2 regions of the Blautia sp. NSJ-175 genome follow, and region 2 is predicted to be linked to the other one. Evidence: riboswitches for the same ligand, from Rfam matches in the RefSeq annotation. Region 2 holds a riboswitch; the other holds the start of a gene.
The links. Region 2 has a riboswitch for cobalamin ahead of MUB35_RS04445 (DUF2284 domain-containing protein). Riboswitches for the same ligand answer to the same signal wherever they lie in the genome.

Region 1 (8,878 bases), on a different contig from region 2:
TTGTGTCCCAGAATCATAGGTCCCCAGGACCCGATATAATCCGTGTAGGAATTGCCGTCCACATCGAATATTTTACTTCCCACTGCACCCTGTATAAAGCGCGGGGTCTCCCCAATGGCACCGTAAGCCCTTACGGGGCTGTTCACCCCTCCGGGAATCCGTTTTACGGCGCGCTCAAATAATTCTTCTGATCTTGTCATTACCCGATTCTCCCTTCGTCCATATATCCGGCCAGCTCTTTTGCAAAATAAGTCAGGTAAATGTCAGCTCCCGCACGGTAGGTGCTCACTGCCATCTCACAGATGATCTTCTCCTCGTCAATGTAGCCAAGCTTTGCCCCTGCCTTCACCATGGCATATTCGCCGCTGACAGAATAGGCGGCCACAGGCAGATGTATACTCTGTTTCACCTCACTGATCACATCCAGGTAGGAAAGCGCCGGTTTCACCATAATGATATCCGCGCCCTCCTGTACATCCAGAAGCGCCTCCTTCAGACCTTCCCTCTTGTTGTGAAAATCCATCTGATAGCTCTTTCTGTCTCCGAAAGAAGGGGCAGAACCTGCTGCTTCCCTGAATGGACCGTAAAAGGCAGAGGCATATTTTACCGCGTAGGACATGATCGGTATGTCCTTGTGCTGATGGGTATCCAGGATCTCACGGATCGCTCTGACTCTGCCGTCCATCATATCTGAGGGTGCTACCATATCGGCTCCTGCCTCCACGTGGGAAAGGGCTGTCTTTGCCAAAAGCTCCAGTGTCGCGTCATTTTCCACATCATGACCGCACAGCACGCCGCAGTGGCCGTGGGATGTGTACTCACACATGCAGACATCTGTGATCAGATACATTTCCGGGAACTGTTTTCTGGCTTCCCGAAGCGCCCTCTGTACAATTCCGTCCTCCGCATACGCCTGGCTTCCCACCTCGTCCTTTTCATCCGGAATCCCGAAGAACATCACTTTATCCACGCCTGCCTTCATAAGTCCTTCCAGGGCATAAGGCAGCCTGTCAATGCTGTATCGGAACTGTCCTTCCATGGAGGGGATTTCCTCCTCCATATTTTCTCCCTCACGGACAAAAATGGGATAGATCAGAGAACTTTTGTCCATCCTGGTCTCACGCACCATTCTGCGCAGGGTATCGTTTTTCCGAAGCCTTCTCGGTCTGACTGTCATTTCCATGTTGCTACACTCCTTTATCCTCTGTTATCTGCTATTTTTTAAGTCTACAACCAAATCCACCACACTGTCAATGGTGGCCTGTTTCGCCATAAATGTCTTCATACCCAGGGCATCCGCCGCGGCTTTCGTCTGTTTTCCAATGCAGGCAGCCGTTACTTTTGTAAAGTCAAGCCCTTTTACCGCCTCCGCAAATCCTCTTACCGTGGATGCGCTTGTGAAAACCGCACAGTTGATCTCTCCGCTCTCAAAAGCTTTTTTCTCATCGATCACTTCCTGTTTTTCATAGAAAGTGTCATAAGTGGGCACATCACAGATGAAAAGTCCCGGCTTTTTCTCCAGCTCCTGGATGATCTCTTTTCCGCCGATCTTGGCTCTCGGAAGAAGGATCTTCTCATTCCCGCTGCAAACACTGCACAGAGCTTTCCCCAGAGATTCCCCGTCAAACACTTCAGGCATGAGATCCACGAACAGACCTCTCTCTTCCAGTGCCTTTTTCGTGCCCTTTCCGATGGCGGCAATCTTCGCGCGGCCTAGTCTGCGGACATCTGTCCCGGCTTTTTTCATCTCCTCAAAGAACACGTTTACACCGATAGGACTTGTAAATGCCAGCCAGTCATAGGTGTGAAGCTGTCCGAATGCGTTATGAAGCGCGCTCTGGTCTGCAAGGGGAGCTGTGCGGATAGCCGGAAGCTCCAGCACCTCAGCACCCATCAGACGCAGTTTTTGTGACATGGTGGAAATGGTTTCCCTGGGTCTTGTGACCAGCACTTTATACCCTGCAAGAGGCAGCTTTTCATACCATCCGAAGGTATCCGCAAGGGAACACACCTCACCCACTACAATGATCGCCGGTGTCTCGATTCCCCGGCGCTTTACTTCCTCCTCAAGTGTGGCAACTGTGGCCACGATCCGCTTCTGCCCCGCTGTGGTTCCCTTCTGTAAAATGGCAGCCGGCATCTCTTTTTGCATACCCGCCTGCAGCAGAGAGTTACAGATATCCGGAAGCGCGGTGACGCCCATAAGAAATACCAGAGTGCCCTTCGTGCGCACAAGCGCGTCAAAATCTATGTCATAGGCCTCCCCCTGCTTTTTGTGGCCTGTGATAATGTGCAGGGAGGAACAGTAATTCCTGTGTGTCACGGGAATCCCGTTGTACGCGGGGACTGCCAAAGGTGAGGTCACTCCGGGCACCACTTCGTAGGGGATTCCCTCTTTTGTAAGAAGCTCCAGCTCCTCCCCGCCTCTTCCGAAGAGGAACGGGTCCCCGCCCTTTAGACGCACCACCCGGTAACCTTTTTTTGCCTCATCCACAAGAACCTGGTTGATCTGTTCCTGGGGCATAATATGGTGGGAGGCACGTTTTCCCACGTTGATCAGGCGCACGCCGGCCGGAATCCGGGATAATACCCCCTGCCCCACCAGGCTGTCATATACTACCACCTCTGCGTTTTTCAAGGTCTCCATGCCCTTCAGGGTAAAAAGTCCGATGTCGCCCGGGCCGGCGCCCACAAGCCAGACCTTTCCTTTGCAGTATCTATTGTCTGTTTCCTGTTCCCTGGCTGTCATATTCTCTCTTCTGCACTCCTCTCTCAGTTTCTGTGCAAGACGCACGCCCAGCTCCTCTGCTTCTTCTCTTTTCCCTTTCAGACTGCCCTTTTTATAAGCGCCTGTCTCTTCCTCGTAATAGAGTCCGGTAAGCAGGATTTCATCCCGGTCCACCACCGCGTGGGCAGCCACCGGCGAGGAACATCCGCCGTTCAAAAACCTTACAAAAGAGCGCTCTGCCAAAGCCGCACAGGTACTATCCGCGTCCCCGTAGCCGTCCAGATAAGAGTAATCCTTCCCTTTTCTGCCCTGCACGGTCAAAATGCCCTGTCCTGCTGCCGGAAGCATCTCCTCCGGCTCAAAATATCTGGAAATCCTGTGGGTAAGCCCCAGCCTTTTAAGGCCCGCCGCTGCCAGCACCAGCGCGCTGTACTCCCCGCTGTCCAGTTTCCGAAGCCGCGTCTGCACATTTCCTCTGACACTCCTGCACTCCATATCCGGGAATAATTCCCGAAGCTGCAGGGTACGCCTGAGACTGGAACAGCCGATGGGCTTTGTCCTGTCAAGCTCGGTCACTCCCTCCGGGAGCACCAGCGCATCTCTGGGGTCCTCTCTTTTTGAAAAGGCCAGAAGAGGCAGTTCATCCGGAACCTCCATGGGCATATCCTTCAGGCTGTGCACGGAAAGTTCACTTCTTCCGTCCAGAAGCGCCCGGTCCAGTTCTTTTACAAACAGTCCCTTTCCCCCCACTTTGTCAAGGGTTCGGTCCAGAATGATATCCCCTGTTGTCTTCATGGTGAGAAGCTCCGCCTTCAGTCCCTCATTGTTCTTCTCTATGTAGTCCTTCACCATTTCGCTCTGTATCACAGCAAGCCGGCTCTCCCGGCTGCCGATTACCACTGTCCTGCTGTTCATGCTCTACCTCCCGGCGTTTTCAAAAATTCTTCCACTTTTTCCCGCATCTGTCTTGTCTTTTTATGATCTTTTCCCGCCGCGTTAAATCCAATGACCACGCCATCATGGCAGATAAGTCCCGGGAAATGAAAATCACACTTGTTCTGGTCACTGGCTGTATTCACCAGTATGCCCAGACACTTGCAGGCACTGTAAATATCATCATTTACTCTGCTGTCATCTGTGGCTGCCAGAGCCAAATCCGCGTCGTACAGATCTTCCCGCCGGTATTCTTTCTGTTTCCAGATAAGCTCCCCCTTCTCTGCAAGCTCCCGGATCTCCGGCTGTACAAAAGGAGCGATCACCACCAGCTCCCCCACAAATTCCAGAAGGCTTTTGATCCTTCTGGCAGCGATCTTTCCTCCGCCGATGACCACGGCTTTTTTCTGTGTCAGGTCTGTATACAGGGGAAACAGTTTTTTCTCAGTCTTCATAAACCTTCTCCAATCCGGCCACGCACTCCATAAACGCGTCCTGTTCCAGGGAATCCCGCAGGCCGAAGATCATTTTGTTCACCACTTTTCCGGCTGCCGTGTCAATGGCTTTCAGGAGTTTTTCCCTGTCACTGTCCTCCATGGGCGTCTTTTTTAAGATTTTCAGAATCCGCGCGTTCAGATCCTCCACTGCCTCTGTCTTGATATCCTGGATTCTCGGAAATACATCGCGCCCTGAAAACCAATTATAAAATTCCGACATCTGCTCATCCAAAATGGCCCCCGCCTTCTGCATGCTGGCCCGGAGTCTTGGGGAGGCAGCATCGATCTTGAAGCTGTCAATGTCATAAAGCGTCACATTCTGCAGCTCTCCCACCTCCGGGTCAATATCTCTTGGCACAGCCAGGTCGATCAGTATCACATGATGGGGAACCTCTGCGTTTTCAAAAAGCTCTTTTGTTATGGTGCAGTTCGGGCTGGCTGTGGCGGATACCACCAGATCACATTTTGGCAGCAGTTCCATTCTGTCGCCGTAGTTGATACGCTCACACCCCTGGGGAATGGTCACAATGCCGCTCCGGTACTGACGGACGGTCACGGTCACATCAGCGCCTGCTTCTTTCAGAGCCAGTGCTGTCACCTTTCCCATCTCCCCGTTGCCGATGACCATGCAGGTTTTTCCCTGAATGGAAAATCCCTGGTTTTCCAGCCTGTCAATGGCCTGATGGATGACAGAGGTATTGGCCCTTGAAAATACCACTTCTGTCTTAACCTTCTTCGCCGCCGTCACTGCCATCCGAAAAAGCACCTCCAGCACACCGTCCGTACAGTAGGCATCCCTGGAAAGAGTCAGTGCGTCCTTCACCTGGGTAATGATCTGGTCCTCCGCCAGAATCTGGGATTTCAGGCCGCTGGTCAGATAAAACAGATGCTCCACAGCCTCCCTTCCTTCCCTTGTGATAAAATACTCCCGGTATTCCTCCTCGGGAACTTCTTTTTCTCTGCATAAAAAGCTAAGAAGGGACCCCTCCCAGTCTTCCTGCACACTGGCCCAGATCTCCATCCGGTTGCAGGTCGACAAAATAATACACCCTAAGATGTCCCTGTCTTCTTTCAGACGCTCCATAGCGCTCACCGCATTTTTTTTGGTGAAAGAAAATCTGGCCCGGACATCTACGGATGCTCTGCTGTGATCAATTCCAATCATGGAAATACTCATAGTTCCTACACTCCATATCTTTCGTTTCCGTTTTTTAGATGCCGCGGTCATAAAATATGACTGTTCCAAATCTTATACGGCACCTGCTGTTTTTTCATATTAGCACAGAATGAAAACGGGTGCAACATCTTGTTCCCCGTATACCCGGCAGGAAGATCTGGTGCCATAATAGTTTTCTGATTTTTCTTGTCGAATTCAATTGACAAAAAACTTCCGGGGAGATACAATAATCACAGAATTGAGTGTGCACAGGTGTCCGCTTTTGCGGAAGAATAGGAAAGTTGAGTTAAAAGCTCACACGGTCACGCCGCTGTGAGGGAAGAGCTGCATTTTATAATGTCACTGGGAAACTGGGAAGGCAAAATGCAGCGATGAGGCCCGAGTCAGAAGACCTGCCTGTCACAAACGATTTACACAATGGTTACGAACGATGGCCTTGTGTAAGAACAGGCGGATACGGCATTTATTCTTTGTATAAAGTCACCTGCCCCGCGTTTGTTCTTCTGATGGCCTGTCGGTATTTCTGCCGCCAGGTTTTTTTATACCCTTTTTGGCCTTTTGCCGGTTAAAGGGTAAGGCTTTATTACTCGATCAGAAGGAGGAAAAGACAAAATGAGTAAGAAACAGAAAAAAATCATTGTACTGGCAAGCATGTTCGCACTGACCTTTGGTATCGTGCCCAACGTCAGCGCCATGCACATCATGGAAGGTTATCTTCCCGGAGGGTTCTGCATCGCATGGGGTGTCATCTGCGTACCATTCCTGATCGCAGGATTCATGTCCATCAAGAAAACCCTGAATGAACACAGAAACCTGATCACTCTGCTGGCAATGTCAGGAGCATTCGTGTTCGTTATTTCATCCCTGAAAATCCCGTCTGTAACAGGAAGCTGTTCCCATATGACAGGAACCGGACTGGGTGCTATCCTTTTCGGTCCCAGCGCAGTTTCCATTCTGGGTATCATCGTACTGCTCTTCCAGGCAATCCTGCTGGCACACGGCGGACTCACCACACTGGGCGCCAATACTTTTTCCATGGCGATTGCAGGACCTTTTGTATCCTACGGAATTTTCTTCGTATGTAAAAAATGCAAGGTAAACAAGCATATTTCCATTTTCCTTGCAGCAACCCTGGGCGATTTATTTACATACTGCGTTACTGCTGTTCAGCTGGCTCTGGCTCATCATGCAGATACCACGATCATGGGAGCCATGGGAAAATTCCTGCTGATGTTTGCACCCACACAGTTATCTCTGGCAATTATCGAAGGCGTCATCACAGTTCTCATTATCATGGGTCTTGAAACCTATGCGAAACCGGAACTTCGTACCATCGGGTTTTTAAAGGGGGCAAAGTAATATGAAAAAAACAGTGATTGGATTAATAGTTGTGATTCTCTTAATTGCGTTTGTTCCGCTTTTTGCATTAAAGGATGCGGATTTCGGCGGCTCTGATGATGCCGGCAGCCAAATAGTTGAGGAAGTGGATTCCGGATTCCAGCCCATCGCGGAACCGCTCCTTGAAAAAATGCTTGGCCGCGAGCTTCCGGGCGAAGTGGAAAGTCTTCTGTTCTGCGTACAGTCTTCCATCGGAGTGGGCATTCTGGCCTTCTTTATGGGACGTTTTGTAGAAAGAAAGAAGCTGGGAAAAGGCGAATGATACTTTTCATCCGGCGAAAGGAGTAACTTATGATAACCATTGATAAGCTTTGCTATACTTCCAAGCTTAGATATGAAAATGCCGGTGAAAAGTTTGCGTTTGCGATGATTACACTTCTTTTTTGTGTAATGAGTCGTTCCATCGTGGTCGCATGCATTGTTTTAGCAGTTACAGGGATTCTCACCGTTTATAAGGGGGGAATCCCTTTTTCCCGCTATCTGCACTTTATGACTGTGCCGCTGGCTTTCTTGATTCTGAGCACCATTGCCATTGTTCTGAATGTAAAGCACGAACCGCTGGACCTGTTTGCCATCCCAATCGGGAGCTTATATCTCACAGGAAGTCTGGATGCCCTGCTCTACGCTCTGCAGTTGATCCTGACGGCACTTTCCGCAGTCTCCTGCCTGTATTTTCTGTCCATGACAACACCTATGCCGGACATCTTAAATGTACTGGGAAAGCTCCACTGTCCCAAACTGATGATCGAGCTTATGCTGCTCATCTACCGGTTCATCTTCGTGCTGCTGGACACTGCGTATTATATTTCCACATCACAGAACAGCCGCCTTGGAAACAGGGATTACAGGACAAGCTTAAAGTCCTTCGGCTCCCTTGGCTCTGTTTTGATGATTCGGGCAGTAAAGCGCTCCAATGCCCTCTACAGTGCCATGGAAGCACGCTGCTATGACGGCACCATCCATGTTTTGAATGAAACCTATCCTCCTAAGAAAAAAGTGATTGTGTGGATTGTTTTATTTGAAATCTTTTTATTTTCCATCATGATCTGGAGGAGGTTCTTCACATGAACAATGACATTATACTGAAAGCAGAGAATTTATATTTTTCTTATGACGATGAAAATTCCCATTCGTTAAACGGTCTCAGTCTGGAAATCAAACGCGGACAAAAAGTTGCGTTTATGGGTTCCAACGGTTCCGGAAAATCCACTTTCTTTTTATGCTGCAACGGCATTCACCGTCCCTCCTCCGGTACCCTGTACTTTGACGGAGAACCGGTCACCTATGACAAGAAGGGGCTCTTAAAACTGCGCAGCAAGGTAGGAATCGTATTCCAGGACCCTGACAACCAGCTCTTCTCAGCCAGTGTATACCAGGAAATCTCCTTTGGCATCCTGAATCTGGGTGTGTCCGAGGAGGATGCAAAAAAAGAGGTGGAGGAGGTTATTGATCATCTGGAGATCACACCTTTCCGCCACAAGCCTACCCACTCCCTAAGCGGAGGGCAGAAAAAACAGGTCTCGATTGCAGACATCCTTGTTATGCATCCGGATATTATCATTTTAGATGAACCGGCAGCGGCTCTGGACCCCAAACACACCACCATGGTCAACCACATCGTCAATCGTCTGACAGAGGCCGGGATCACCGTCCTCATGGCCACCCATGATGTGAATTATGCCTATGAGTGGGCAGATGAGATCATGCTTTTTCATGAGGGAAAGGTTCTCATGCACGGCACCCCTGCTGATGTATTCAGCAACAAGGCAGTCCTCGCCCGGACGAACCTGGAACCGCCTGCTGTTCTGGAGCTGTTTGACAGTCTGTGTATGAAGGGTATTTTAAAGCCCACACTGCCTGTCCCCAAAAATCTGAAGACTCTGGAAAAATACATCGCAGATGTCAATATGAATACTACACATTACGGAGGAATATCACCAGTGAACACAGAGACAAAGAAAGCAATCCTGGCAGTCAGCTTCGGCACCAGCCATGAGGACACCAGAAAGGTCACCATTGACGCCATTGAAGATTCCATGAGACAGGCATTTCCCGAATACCCTGTCTACCGGGCATGGACCAGCAAAATGATCATACGGAAGCTGAAAAACCGTGACAACATTATTGTCCCCACAGTAAAGGAGG
Region 2 (8,878 bases):
CAGAATCTAAAAGTTGAATTTTCTGATGCCAAGATAGAAGAGGTAAAAAAAGCCGGGGGAAATGCTCCGTATGGCCTGGCCATTACACTGCAGAAAATGAATTTGGCGGCGCCGGCAGCTCTGGGCCTTACTTTAAATGAAAAGTGGGATGCAGATAATGCCGTTTTATGCAAATATGTGGATGGAGAAGCAAGGAAGGTTTGTGATGTGGTTGTAGGCTCTGTCTCCGGAATCGGGGATAAGGCGCTGACTAATCTTGCTTTTAATGTTTTAGAAGTAGGTGATACTTATTATATACTTGCCGGCAAAAGTAAAGAAGATAATGAGGAAAACAAAGGCGCAGAGGAGAAAACAAAAAATAACGGAAACAATGATCAGCAAAGTCATGAGGTAGACAATTCACCGACAGGTAATAATCAAAATGACTCAGAACAGGCTGCAGAGACTCAGAGCGGGCAATCGTCCGGCGAAAATCAAAATGATCAGGGCTCGTCCCATACCTGCACCATATCGATTGAATGTTCCACAATTCTTAATAATTGGGATGATTTAAATGAAGCAAAAGCGGATTTTGTACCCTCAGATGGGTGGATTCTATATACCTCTGAGGTAGAGTACTCTCCGGGTGAAACTGTGTATGATGTCTTGTACCGGGTGTGTAAAGATACTTCCATCCAAATGAGTGCAAAGTATACACCTGCCTATGGTTCTTACTATGTGGAAGGCATCAACCAGCTCTATGAGTTTGACTGCGGCGAATTGTCCGGCTGGATGTACAGCGTGAATGGCTGGTTCCCAAATTACGGCTGTTCTCAGTATGAAGTCAGCGATGGTGACATAATCGAATGGCGCTACACCTGTGACCTGGGCCGTGATGTGGGAGATCAGTATTATGAATAAACGGTCGGATGCATTTTCAGCCTGCCATCCTGCTGTAAATTTCTTTTACTTCATGCTTGTACTGCTGGTCACCATGTTTCTCAGCCATCCGGTCCTTCTGGGCATTTCCTTTTTGGGCGCATTTTTCTATGCGGTGCGCCTGAAGGGGTGGAAGGCTGTGGCAAAATTCAATTTGATCTTCACGCTTCCTGCTATGGTGATCGTGGCATTTATCAACCCGGCGTTTAACCACTATGGCGTCACTACGCTTTTTTATCTGAAGACAGGGCCGGTGACGTTGGAGGCTATTGTGTATGGAATCGTTCTGGCCTCCATGCTGTTTATTGCTATATTGTGGTTTTCCTGTTATAACGAGGTTATGACCACAGATAAGTTCGTCTACCTGTTTGGCAGGGTGATTCCGGCGCTTTCCCTGGTGCTTTCCATGGTATTCCGCTTTGTGCCGAAATTCAATGCACAGGTAAAGGTTATACGAAACGGGCAGAAATGCGTGGGACGTGATATGAGCAATGGAAAACTGATAAAGAAAATCCGTTATGGACTCACGATCCTTTCCATCCTGATCACCTGGGCCTTGGAGAACGCCATAGACACCTCAGATTCCATGAGGGCCAGAGGATACGGCCTGAAGGGCCGTTCCTCGTTCTCCATCTATCACTTTGACAGAAGGGATGTGACGGTCACAGGTATTCTGGCCGGGCTTCTGGGAGTATGCCTCTTGGGATTTCACTATGGGTTTTCCTTTGCGCAGTATGATCCGGTGATTAAGATCGGCGGTATCCCGCTGACGCCTTGGAGCGTAATCACCTATCTGGCCTGGACGTTTATATGCTTTTTCCCCTTTCTGCTGGGATTATGGGAGGATGAGAGCTTTAAGAAACTGGAGAAGAAAATGCGTATGGACAGGGATATCCCCTGGTACTTAAAGGAAGATGAACCGGGCAGTGAGCAGAAGATTTTGAAGACAGACATGACATTTACAGAATATATGAATGGCGGGAAAGAAACAGAGGGAGGAACGGAATGTGAATTGTATTGAAATAGAAAAGTTCAGTTTTCTGTATCCCCAGCAGACGGTACCTGCGCTGGCCGGGGTGGATATGACAGTGGAGGAGGGCAGCTTTGTTGTGCTGTGCGGAAAAAGCGGATGCGGAAAAAGTACACTTTTGAGACAGATGAAGACAGTCCTTGCCTCCCATGGACAGAAAAGCGGATGTATACGGTATTTTGGAACAGAGCTTGAAGAGGTGGATGAGAGAACCCAGAGTGCGGAGATTGGTTATGTGCTTCAGAATCCTGACAACCAGATCGTGACGGACAAAGTCTGGCATGAGCTGGCTTTCGGACTGGAGAGTCTTGGCTATGACAGTGCCACTATACGGCTCAGAGTGGCTGAGATGGCTTCTTATTTCGGTATACAGGCATGGTTCCTGCGTAATGTAAACGAGCTGTCAGGAGGCCAGAAGCAGCTTCTGAATCTGGCTTCTGTTATGGCTATGCATCCGAGGCTGCTGATCCTGGATGAGCCTACATCCCAGCTTGACCCCATAGCAGCCTCGGATTTTCTGGAGACAGTGAGGAAGATCAACAGGGATGTGGGAACCACGGTTATTCTTACAGAACACCGCCTGGAGGATGTGATCCCCTGGGCAGACCAGGTATATGTCATGGATGGCGGCAGAATGATTGCTGACGGCACGCCCTCAGAGATAGGGCGGAAACTCAAGGAGCTGGGGCATGATATGTTTCTTTCCATGCCCACGCCTATGCAGGTATATGCCGGGGTGGAGAGCAGCCGGGAGTGTCCCCTGACCGTAAGGCAGGGAAGGAGATGGCTGGAAAAGGAGCTTGAAGACCTTCAGCTAAAGGCCGCAGAGTGTGAAGAAAACATAGGCGGAAACGGCAGGGAAACAGAATCCGTTCATCATGAGACAGAATCCGTCAGGAAGAGAACCCATGTATTTTCAGAGAAGGAAGTACCGGAAATACGTCTCAGAGATATCTGGTTCCGCTATGAGCGTGAGCTGCCCGATGTGGTGAAGGGACTTTCCCTGGATGTAAGGAAACGGGAAATCTTCGCGCTGGTGGGCGGCAACGGCACCGGCAAAAGTACCACCATGAATCTGATCGCCCGTATCCGCCACCCGTACAGAGGGAAAATATGGCTGGAGGGGAAGAGCATAGATAAATACACGGATAATGAGCTGTATCACGGCTTCCTCGGCGTAATGCCCCAGAATCCCCAGAGTCTTTTTGTGAAGAAGACAGTGCGGGACGATCTGTATGAAATGATTGACGGAAAAAAAGAAAAAAGGAGCGACGCTTTTTCCATAGAAATGAGCAAGAGAGATGCTGTTGCGGGAATTGTGTCCCTGACAAAGCTGGCGGACCTTTTAGACCGTCATCCCTATGATCTGAGCGGCGGAGAACAGCAGCGGCTGGCACTTGCAAAGGTGCTGCTGCTGCGCCCCAGGATCCTGCTCATGGATGAGCCTACGAAGGGGATAGACAACCACTATAAAAAAGAACTGGGAGAAATCCTGCGAAAGCTGACAGAACATGGTGTTACCATTCTTCTCATTTCTCATGATGTGGAATTCTGTGCGCAGTACGCGGACCGGGTGGGTCTGTTCTTTGAGGGAAATGTGGTGACAAATAAACCGGCAAAAGAATTTTTTGCGGGAAACAGTTTCTATACAACCGCTGCAAACCGTATGTCACGACAGTTCTTTCCTGACGCGGTGACCGTGGAGGATGTGGTTGCAGGAGTGGATGCATACGTCAGGAGGTGAACAGTATGCTGCGGGATGATAAATTAGATGATTTTCTGGATGTGTTTTGGGATGAGAAGAGTGCAGACTCCGTGGACACGGATTTTTGGGAGGAGCCTCAGGGAAAGGAGAAACTTAATTATCTGGAATACAGTGACTTGATGGCTGTCCCGAAGAATAAGGGGAAACTGCCGCCCAGGACTCTGGCGGCTATATTTCTGATCGTGGTCATGATACCTGTGACCATATGGGTGGGGATACATTTTTTCAATGACAGGAAATATCTCCTGATCAGTCTGTTCATTGTGTTCTATTCTATGATACCGTTTTTTCTGACCTTTGAAAGCCGAAGGCCCCAGGCCAGGGAAGTGTTGATCATCGCAGTGCTCACGGCCATAGCGGTGGCCGGCAGGGCGGCATTTTTCATGGTACCCAGTTTTAAGCCGGTCATGGCGTTTGTGATCATATCGGCAGTGTGTTTTGGGGCCGAGTCCGGATTTTTGGTAGGGGCACTTTCCATGCTGGTGTCAAATATGCTGTTTGGGCAGGGGCCATGGACGCCCTGGCAGATGTTCTCCATGGGTATCATCGGGTTTCTGGCCGGAATACTGTTCCAGAAAGGATGGCTGAAGGCCAGGAAGGTTTCTCTCTGTATCTTTGGTTTCTGGGCAGCCCTGTTTATTTACGGAGGAATCATGAACCCGGTGTCGCTGCTTATGTCCTCCTATGCCATAACGAAGAGGAACCTTCTGGCTATCTATATATCAGGGCTGCCGGTGGACATGGTGCACGGGGCGGCAACGGTTATCTTTCTTCTGCTCGCCAGTAAACCCATGATCGAGAAGCTGGAGAGAATCAAAATAAAATACGGTTTGATTGAGGAGTAGAGTATGACAGAAGAGAAAAGGACGGAAGAGAAAGAAGCGGAAGACGTAAAGTCTGCGGATAAAAAGAAAAAAAACAGGATTCTGAATATTGTGATACTGTGTGCGGTATGCATCATCGCCTATGGAGTCTTCAATATGATATCCCTGCAGAAGCAGTATAAACGGGCCGGGGAGGAATATGCCCGGGTGCAGAAGACTGCCGGTATGGATCAGGCAGAGGATGTTTCGGCTGATCCGAAGAAGGATGACGGGGATGCGGATGTTCCGGAGGTTCCGGATGTGCAGGTGGATCTGAAGTCTCTTCAGAAGGAGAATCCGGACACGGTGGCCTGGCTCTATTACCCGGCTCTTGGCATTAACTATCCGGTCATGCAGGATGAGGATAATACATATTATATCAAGCATACATTTTCCGGGGATAAGAACGCGGTGGGAAGTATTTTTCTGGATGCGTACGGAAATAAGGATTTTTCAGATGCAAATACCTTCATCTTCGGCCACAACATGAGGGATGGCTCCATGTTCGGCAGTATGAAGAATATACGGGATGAGGGGACCGTCAAAGAGAATCCGTATTTCTGGATCTATACAGCGGATGGCTGGAGCAGATACCGGATATTCTCCTATCATGATGCCAACGCCACAAAAAAAGATATGGCATTCCAGATCAAGTTTGAAAACGAGCAGGCGCATCAGCAGTTCCTGCAGACCATACTGGACGCTTCAGAAGAGAAGCTGGGCGTGGAAGTGACGATCAGGGATAAAGTGGTGACCCTGGCCACCTGTACCAGTGACGCATCCGTAAGGCTTGTCATTCACGGGGTACAGAAGGATTAAAAAGTATAAGGACGGCGAAAAGGAAAAGATATATGATGCAGGATAAAAGGTTTCTGCCCGGCAAAGGGGATAAACTCTATAGAGATGAAAAATATATTGCCGCGGTTTTCGGAGGAAAAAGGAAGGTTCTGAGCACTTCGCCCCAGAACGGGGGATTGAGGACAGACTTAAAAGCTGTATATAATTATGACGGCGGACAGGAGGGGGAAAAGGAGATACGGCTTGAGGGAGGGACCTATGAAAGTCATATGCGTTATGTCTCTGACAGCATCATAGGTTTGTCAGCGGACTCGTCATCAGGTATTATGACAGCCGCCTCTATGAAAAATGCCTCTTATGTCAGGACACAGTACAGGGATATTGCCGTCAGCGTGATCGCAACAGGCGGTATTGAAGTCAACGCCGGGCGTGCAGGGGACCGGGCATCCTGGTACGAGAAGGACGGGGTCTGGGTGGATCTGGACGGGGAATGCAGGCATACACTGGGAACGATCAATCTTATGATTTTCCTGAATGCGGACCTGACAGACGGGGCCATTGCCAAGGCCCTGATAACCTGTACAGAGGCAAAAACAGCCGCGATCCAGGAGCTGTGCATAGCCAGCAGATATTCCCACGGGCTTGCCACGGGTTCCGGTACAGACGGCACGATCATTGTGGCTGACATGGAGTCTGATTTTAAGATCACGGAGACGGGCGCACACAGCAAAATAGGAGAAATGATAGGATGTGCGGTGAAAGAGGCTGTGATGGAATCCCTGTTTCTGCAGACTGGCGCAGGCGCCAGGATGCAGCACAATGTCTTCCGAAGGCTGGAGAGATTCTGCATAACGGCAGATGCGGCAGCCTCCCGTGCTGTGGAGACAGGCGTCATAGAGCCGTCAGAACAGGCGGATTTTAAGCGGCAGGCAGAAGAGTGGGCAGGCTGCGGAGATGCAGTTTCATGGGCCGCTCTTGAAGCGCATCTGCTGGATGAGAGGGAGTGGGGGATGCTGAAGGAAAGGGAAGTGCTGGATGCGGAGAGGAAGCTTCTGTGTGCATTCGGGATGGACAGTCCCCGTATGGGAGAGGATGCTGTTCTCATGGATCATATTATTTTTGCGATTAAAGAAAGAATATGAGCCGGAGGAATTGACAGATACCGGCCATTGTGCTAAAGTAATCATGTGTATAAATTCCATATCAGCTTGCCAAGTGCATCAGGATTTAGTTTTGCCCTCTTTTAGAAAATCCTGGTGAAAAGGGAATCAGGTGTAAGTCCTGGACGATCCGGTCACTGTGAGCGGGGAGCGAAGCGCATAAGTCCATTGTATAAGAGATTATATGAGAAGGAGCGCCGAACGAAGATCCGTGAGTCAGGAAACCTGCTTGGATGAGTAAAAGGTTGAGACTTCCGAAGAAAGTTTTCCATCCATTATGTTATTTGATATGGAATGCCTGCTTAGAACGTGAACGAAACAGGAACCTGTGTGAGGAATTTATGCATCCATGAAAAGCAGGAGGAGCCCAAGAGACGATTTTGTTTCTATATGTTTTATCCTCCGCACCCCAAATGTATAGATTGGTCTGACATCATCCGCTCATGGGCCTCCTGCAGGTAAAGGAAATAGTGTTAGAAGCTGCTGCGGGATAACTGCCTGTCAGCAGCTTTATTTATGACAGGGACAGCCGGCAGAGTGTCCGTGCGAGACAGACCGGAGGGATTCAGAAGGGAGAATCAGTAATATGCGTGAAGAAGATTTGATTGCAGTCGCTGAGGATGCGGGGTTTGCGAAAGCCGCCGTAATGAACACGGAAGATTTAGAATTTGAACATGAGTTCCGCAAGTTCTGCGAACAGAACGACTGTGGAAATTATGGCAATAACTATGGATGTCCACCCTACTGCGGAACCCCCGAAGAGATGGAGAACAGAGTTATGCAGTACCGCCGGGCGGTAGTTTTCCAGTCCAGAACACCTGTTAACAACATCTTTGATGATGCGGAGACAAAACAGATCAAGAAGATACACACCCGGATGACACTGCGCACAGTAGAAGAACTCAAGAGAAGAGGACTGGATAAGGACGGCATGTTCGTCATGTGCGGACCCTGCAACCTGTGCGACGCATGTAATATGCCGGAAGGAAAACCATGCGTGCAGGAGCAGAATCGTTTTTCCTGTCTGTCTGCGTATTGTATAGATGCGGCGAAGATGGCGAAACACTGCAATATGAATATGCAGTGGAATGGGGATGTGGTTTCGTTTTTTAGTATGTATCTTTTTGATAAAAAATAAAGAATAACGGATTGCAGAGAAGGTCAGATACGGAGCAGTCCGGACTGATAAATATATGAATATTAGATGGTACTTCGTAAATGGAGTACCATTTTTTTAATGTGTTTTGTATCATATCTGCTGATTGAGACAGAGCATTCCCAAAAGTTAGTAAATATTCACAAAATTTAATGACAAATTTCGCATATTATAGACAATTGCCAAAAGCGATTGTATAGATTATAATACAATTATTAAACGTGCACGGACACGGTGTAGGAGAAACCATGAAAGTTACAATCCGAGAAGTCGCAGAAGCAGCGAATGTATCAAGAGGGACAGTGGACCGGGCCTTAAATCACAGACCGGGTGTAAATCCGCAGGTAGCGGAAAGAATCATAAAAATAGCAGACGAGCTGGGGTATAAGCCCGATATGGCAGCCAGAACACTGGCAAATAAAAGATATACTAAGACAATAGGCGTAATTCTTTGTTCGGAGGGCAATCCATTTTTTAATGATGTTATCAATGGTGTCAACAACGCACTGGAGGAAATGGGGCATTTTGGAATACAGAATATTGTCAGAAAGATTAAAGGGTTTGACGCGGACCTTTTACTAAAAGAAATAGATGGACTTCTGGCAGAAAAAATATCCGGTCTTGTAATAACTCCGGTTAATTCCCCAAATGTGGCACAGAAGATCCAGGAATTGGAAGACGCAAATATACCGGTAGTAACTATAAATACAGACATATCCAGTGTAAAACATCTTGCGTATGTGGGGTGCGATTATATAACCAGCGGATGTGTGGCAGGTGAACTGCTGGGTATGATGAGCAATGGATTCGAGGAACATGTCGCCCTGATCATCGGTTCCAGTATGGTCATGGCACAGGAGCAGCGTCTCAGGGGAATAAAGAAAACCCTGAAAAGAGATTACAGTAATATAACAGTGGAAGCAGTTATTGAGAATGACGACGATGACCAGAAATCATATGAACAGGTGAAAGCGCTGCTGAAAGAGAAGCCTGAACTGACTACGATCTGTTTTGCATCAGCAGGTGTGGAGGGTGGTATAAAGGCCGTCCGTGAGTCGGAATGCGGAAGAAAGCTCCGTATAATAACGTATGACCTTACGGATATTGTGCGGGAAAATTTGAAATCCGGTGTTGTCTCAGCCACCATTTGTCAGGAGCCCTTCAGGCAGGGATTTCTGGGAGTTGAAA

Region 1: it holds a riboswitch for cobalamin, as region 2 does, so the genes downstream of both, MUB35_RS21045 (energy-coupling factor ABC transporter permease) here and MUB35_RS04445 (DUF2284 domain-containing protein) in region 2, are expected to answer to the same signal.

The regions. Positions count from the first base shown of each region.
Region 1 is NZ_JALIFQ010000015.1:106,502-115,379, forward strand. It holds gene hemL (glutamate-1-semialdehyde 2,1-aminomutase) at 1-200, opposite strand, end outside; gene hemB (porphobilinogen synthase) at 200-1,183, opposite strand; gene cobA (uroporphyrinogen-III C-methyltransferase) at 1,208-2,749, opposite strand; partial or broken gene hemC (hydroxymethylbilane synthase) at 2,780-3,643, opposite strand; gene MUB35_RS21035 (precorrin-2 dehydrogenase/sirohydrochlorin ferrochelatase family protein) at 3,640-4,116, opposite strand; gene hemA (glutamyl-tRNA reductase) at 4,106-5,335, opposite strand; cobalamin riboswitch at 5,569-5,749, shown strand; gene MUB35_RS21045 (energy-coupling factor ABC transporter permease) at 5,948-6,694, shown strand; gene MUB35_RS21050 (energy-coupling factor ABC transporter substrate-binding protein) at 6,696-6,995, shown strand; gene cbiQ (cobalt ECF transporter T component CbiQ) at 7,025-7,801, shown strand; partial or broken gene MUB35_RS30890 (energy-coupling factor ABC transporter ATP-binding protein) at 7,798-8,400, shown strand; gene MUB35_RS30895 (sirohydrochlorin cobaltochelatase) at 8,674-8,878, shown strand, end outside.
Region 2 is NZ_JALIFQ010000002.1:191,307-200,184, reverse strand. It holds gene MUB35_RS04475 (DUF4430 domain-containing protein) at 1-900, shown strand, start outside; gene MUB35_RS04470 (energy-coupling factor transporter transmembrane component T) at 893-1,939, shown strand; gene MUB35_RS04465 (ABC transporter ATP-binding protein) at 1,893-3,692, shown strand; gene MUB35_RS04460 (ECF transporter S component) at 3,698-4,558, shown strand; gene srtB (class B sortase) at 4,562-5,395, shown strand; gene MUB35_RS04450 (adenosylcobinamide amidohydrolase) at 5,428-6,516, shown strand; cobalamin riboswitch at 6,591-6,781, shown strand; gene MUB35_RS04445 (DUF2284 domain-containing protein) at 7,121-7,672, shown strand; gene MUB35_RS04440 (LacI family DNA-binding transcriptional regulator) at 7,939-8,878, shown strand, end outside.